2 regions of the Paenibacillus sp. FSL F4-0236 genome follow, and region 1 is predicted to be linked to the other one. Evidence: a T-box and tRNA genes for the amino acid it is inferred to sense, from the RefSeq annotation. Region 1 holds a T-box; the other holds one or more tRNA genes.
What was found. The T-box of region 1 lies ahead of NSQ29_RS02075 (arginine--tRNA ligase). A T-box ahead of a tRNA ligase gene usually reads a tRNA of that ligase, here a tRNA-Arg.

Region 1 (2,455 bases):
CTAACCGGATCATTTGCAATAGGTCCTGTTGATAATACTGCCATTACGGCACTCCCTCCTTTCTGAAAAATACAGTTAATCAAGGTTTCTTGTTAAACTGCTCTTTTTTATAATATGTTTCAACTATTTATTAAGAATGTGGTTATTACCCTGCATATATGTTGAATTTATGTTTCTAACTGCTCCTCTGCAACAACTCGTTGAACATCGATAATTACACCACTTTCGTTTCTCCCCCAAACTGAAATCTCAGTGCTTATTTCCGCAGAACCGTCTGTGGTGAACACGAATTCATATGCATCAAAGTCTGCTCCAAAATTTCTCGTAATAACTTCATTGGGTGCAATAGATATTTCTTCTAGTACGTAGAGTGTTCTGAAGCTGTTTAATTTGTAACCTTGAATATGAACAGAAGAAAAATTGATAGAATCACGGTTTACGATTTTGATAATGACCGTTTGAATTGTTCTGACACCACTAACAGGATCGTTTGCAATGGGTCCTGTTGATAATACTGCCATTAAGCTATTCCCTCCTTTATTAAGTATTTTTCAAAAACTCAGGTTTACAAATAAAAAATACAAAACTAAAAATTGGGAAAGAGTTAATTCCCATGTATTGTATTAATAATTTGTTTCATTTGATTGTTTGAATACCCAAAAATTTTATATTAATTTAGCTATGACTTGATAGTTTTTGAGACTTCAATCCCTGCAGGAGCTCAAGGAAGTTGGGATTAGCTCTAACACCCTATTGCTTTTTTCGAAATATTCGTTATACTAATAAAAATTATTCAAGCATCGATGAGCGGGAGAGTAGTTAACGTGTTCTAGTCCTCAGCGAGCCGGGTAAGTGCAAGCCGGTACAGATCACCTAATGAAGCGCACCCGTGAGATGGACTTCTGAACCTAAGTAGGAAGTCCCGGCTAAAGACCGTTATCCTGTAAGGTGGCTAAACATCTGTTTAGCAACGAGAGTGGTACCGCGAGCGCTAAAGCCCTCGTCTCTTTTGAGACGAGGGCTTTTTTGTATTTTCAAAGGAGGGTATAAAATGTTAAGTCAAATCATCAAAAACAGCATTGAACAAAGTGTAAAAAAAGTATTCCACACCTTAGAAGTTGCCTACCCAAAAGATGTTGCAATTCTGATCGAACAGCCAGCTAATCTAGAGCATGGTGATTATTCCTGCAATATTGCTATGCAGCTAGCCAAACTCCTGCGTAAATCCCCTCTCGTCATAGCAGAGTTAGTAAAAGCAGAAATCAAATTACAAGAGAGTTACACGGGTCTTTTACAAAAAGTCGAAGTAGCTGCTCCTGGATTTATTAATTTGTATATGAATTGGCAGGTGTGGGCTAAACATTCCTTTGATCTGCCTAACAGCACAAGGGAAAAGGTCATCATCGAGCACACTTCAATCAATCCAAATAAAGCTGCTCATGTAGGTCATCTGAGAAATGCCTGCATCGGCGATGCGCTGGTCAGAATCATGAAAAGAACCGGACATAACGTAGAGGTCCATAACTACGTGGATGATCTGGGCAACCAGCTGGCAGATACAGTCGTTGGTTTATTAAATGTACCCTTGGAAGGGGATCATCAACGTTTCGGTGATTATTGCTGGGATCTATATGCCAAAGTGAACAAAGAATATGCACGGAATCCAGAGATCACTCACAAGCGCACGGATATGCTGCATGCCCTTGAAAAGGGTGATGGTAATGAGGCGTGGCTAGGCAACTTAGTTGCTGAACGTATTGTGAGAGAACATGTATCGGAAATGAAGCGTTTTGGTATTCACTATGACCTGCTGGTGTGGGAGAGTAATATTTTAAAAGAGGGCTTCTGGACAGCCGCATCTGAGCTATTGAAGCAAACGGCAGTTTTTGTACAGGAGACTGAAGGCAAACTTGCGGGCTGCTGGGTGCTAAAGCAAGGGACAGAGGTTAGCAGTGGAGCGAATTCAGAGGATCATCAGATGGATAAGGTGCTTGTGCGTTCGAATGGGATTTTGACGTACACAGCCAAAGACATTGCTTATCATCTCTGGAAATTCGGTCTACTAACCAAAGATTTCACCTACAGTGAATTCTCGTCTGGTTTATGGACCACAGGATTAACTGGAACCCATGAGCCCTATGGACATGCCAACCGTGTTATTAATGTGATCGATTATAGACAGGAATATCCGCAACAAATGGTTAAGCAAGCTTTAGGAGCACTAGGATATAACGAACAGGCTGAGAAGCTCCATCATGTAAGTTATGGCGTTGTTTCTCTTAGTCCGGCCTCTGCTGCTGAGCTAGGGATAGATGTTTCAGAAGGGAAATCTTCTTATGCCATGTCCGGGCGCCAAGGAATCGGTGTTAAGGTGAGCGATTTAGTAAAGCTTATGGAACAGAACATAGAACATTCGCGCTCCGATAAAGAGGGTCTTTCCAGCCACATCATTGCA
Region 2 (2,453 bases), on a different contig from region 1:
CAGTTTTCAGGCATCAAGCCTGAGCATTTACGATGTAAATGCCCGTTTGGTGGCGATAGCGGAGGGGTTCCACGCGTACCCATCCCGAACACGACCGTTAAGCCCTCCAGCGCCGATGGTACTTGGACCGAAGGGTCCTGGGAGAGTAGGACGTTGCCAAGCGGATATTCCCTGATAGCTCAGTTGGTAGAGCACTCGACTGTTAATCGAGTTGTCACAGGTTCGAGTCCTGTTCGGGGAGCCATGCTCTCATAGCTCAGCAGGTAGAGTGCTTCCATGGTAAGGAAGAGGTCACCGGTTCGAATCCGGTTGAGAGCTCCACAGATTTGCAAGGCCCGTTGGTCAAGGGGTTAAGACACCTCCCTTTCACGGAGGTAACATGGGTTCGAATCCCATACGGGTCACCAACTTTTACTTGTACTTACCCTTAGAGGGTCCCATAGATATGGAGGCTTAGCTCAGCTGGGAGAGCATCTGCCTTACAAGCAGAGGGTCGGGGGTTCGATCCCCTCAGCCTCCACCATAATCTTCCTGAGAGATTATGGGCAACATAGAGGTACCATCAATGGGGATTAGCCAAGTGGTAAGGCAACGGACTTTGACTCCGTCACTCATAGGTTCGAATCCTATATCCCCAGCCAAGTGCGAGCCATTAGCTCAGTTGGTAGAGCACCTGACTTTTAATCAGGGTGTCGAAGGTTCGAGTCCTTCATGGCTCACTTTTATTATTATATGCGCGTGTGGCGGAATGGCAGACGCACCAGACTTAGGATCTGGCGTTTCACGACGTGGGGGTTCAAGTCCCTTCACGCGCACCACTTATTGCGGACGTGGCTCAGCGGTAGAGCATCGCCTTGCCAAGGCGAGGGTCGCGGGTTCGATTCCCGTCGTCCGCTCCATAATTTTTGCGCCCTTAGCTCAGCTGGATAGAGCGTTTGACTACGAATCAAAAGGCCGGGAGTTCGAATCTCTCAGGGCGCGCCATTTTTTTATTAAGCAATCATAATATTTTAACGGGATGTAGCTCAGCTTGGTAGAGCACCTGGTTTGGGACCAGGGGGTCGCATGTTCAAATCGTGTCATCCCGATTTTCACCTTTGCGGGTGTAGTTCAATGGTAGAACTTCAGCCTTCCAAGCTGATAGCGTGGGTTCGATTCCCATCACCCGCTCCATAATTTTATAGTAACGGGATGTAGCTCAGCTTGGTAGAGCACCTGGTTTGGGACCAGGGGGTCGCATGTTCAAATCGTGTCATCCCGATACTCAGCTTAATCGCTGCTCAAAAGCTCTTACTTCGGTAAGAGCTTTTTTTGTTATGTATAGAATTAAAACACGCATAAATCATATAACATATGTTCTATCATTCTTCCAAAAGAAATTGTACTTCTGGTGGAATACCAATCCGTAGGTAATAACTTTTCCATGACTCTTCTTGCTCAGGATTACTGCCTGTGGATAGTAGCTTTACAGCAAAGACATTAGCTTGACGTTCAAGCTTCCCAGGAGAGAAGTAGGAGCTTTCCTCTAGAAAAAAGCGGTTAATCCCCTTATGAAGACGATCATGTCCTAATTCATGCGCACAAACGAAGCGCTGCCACTCAACTGGCAACTCATTATGAATGACGATAAATCTTCTTCTTAATTTTCGGTAATATAATCCCTTTGTGCCTGTCCCAAGGTTCATGAAGCGAATATGAATACCTAGCGCTGAGGCCAGCTCGAACGGACAGTTGGTTTTATATTTTTTAATCAGATTATTGATCAGTTCATCCATATTCTTCACCTGCAGCATGTTAGTGTAGTTATTAAGTGTTGTTGGATTTCTTTCTCTTGTTCATCTGTTTGGCTTCCCAGAATAAGCCGGTCAGTACATCTTTTATCCTCTGTTTGTCATCCTTGTCTAGTGGAATCCCATCAAACATCAGCTCTCCATCATCCTCCAGCATTTTACGGAAGTCACGTTTATCCTTGCTTGTAGCCCACTCTGGGACAATCTCTTCGCTTGGAAGAGCCTGTTCCTGCAAATACCCCGCTTGATCCATTAGCTCCTCGTACGGGACTCCTGTAGCCTCTGCTATTTTGCGTAATGTAGTTGGCTTAGGAACACCTCTTAGACCATTTTCAATCCGTGAAATCTGTGATCCGCTAATACCTGCTGCTGCTGCCAATTGATTAATAGTAAGTCCCTTAGTTTCGCGAAGTTGCTTCATATAATCCCCAAAATCCTGTTTCATCTCAACCACTCCTTATAGACTGAAGCTTATGTTATTAATATAAGTCATTTTTGCCAATTGGTAAACAACAAAGCGTATATTATTGCCAAAAGGCAAGATAATGGAGGGAAAGCTATTCTTTTTCGCCCAAAACAGACTCAAACGGGGTTTTACGAGATTGGTAGAGAAGTGGTATATTATAGAAAAATACGAACAGAATACGAACACTTTTATATTTT

Region 2: it has a tRNA-Arg gene. The T-box ahead of NSQ29_RS02075 (arginine--tRNA ligase) is inferred to sense a tRNA for this amino acid. The anticodon was not compared.

The regions. Positions count from the first base shown of each region.
Region 1 covers NZ_JBBOBK010000001.1:438,647-441,101, reverse strand. Annotated here, with positions in the region: gene NSQ29_RS02080 (hypothetical protein) at 168-521, opposite strand; T-box leader at 795-1,011, shown strand; gene NSQ29_RS02075 (arginine--tRNA ligase) at 1,052-2,455, shown strand, end outside.
Region 2 covers NZ_JBBOBK010000003.1:23-2,475, forward strand. Annotated here, with positions in the region: rRNA gene rrf (5S ribosomal RNA) at 46-162, shown strand; tRNA gene NSQ29_RS31070 (tRNA-Asn) at 169-244, shown strand; tRNA gene NSQ29_RS31075 (tRNA-Thr) at 246-321, shown strand; tRNA gene NSQ29_RS31080 (tRNA-Glu) at 333-407, shown strand; tRNA gene NSQ29_RS31085 (tRNA-Val) at 448-523, shown strand; tRNA gene NSQ29_RS31090 (tRNA-Gln) at 567-641, shown strand; tRNA gene NSQ29_RS31095 (tRNA-Lys) at 647-719, shown strand; tRNA gene NSQ29_RS31100 (tRNA-Leu) at 735-818, shown strand; tRNA gene NSQ29_RS31105 (tRNA-Gly) at 825-899, shown strand; tRNA gene NSQ29_RS31110 (tRNA-Arg) at 908-984, shown strand; tRNA gene NSQ29_RS31115 (tRNA-Pro) at 1,015-1,088, shown strand; tRNA gene NSQ29_RS31120 (tRNA-Gly) at 1,100-1,173, shown strand; tRNA gene NSQ29_RS31125 (tRNA-Pro) at 1,188-1,261, shown strand; gene NSQ29_RS31130 (ImmA/IrrE family metallo-endopeptidase) at 1,362-1,775, opposite strand; gene NSQ29_RS31135 (helix-turn-helix domain-containing protein) at 1,807-2,235, opposite strand.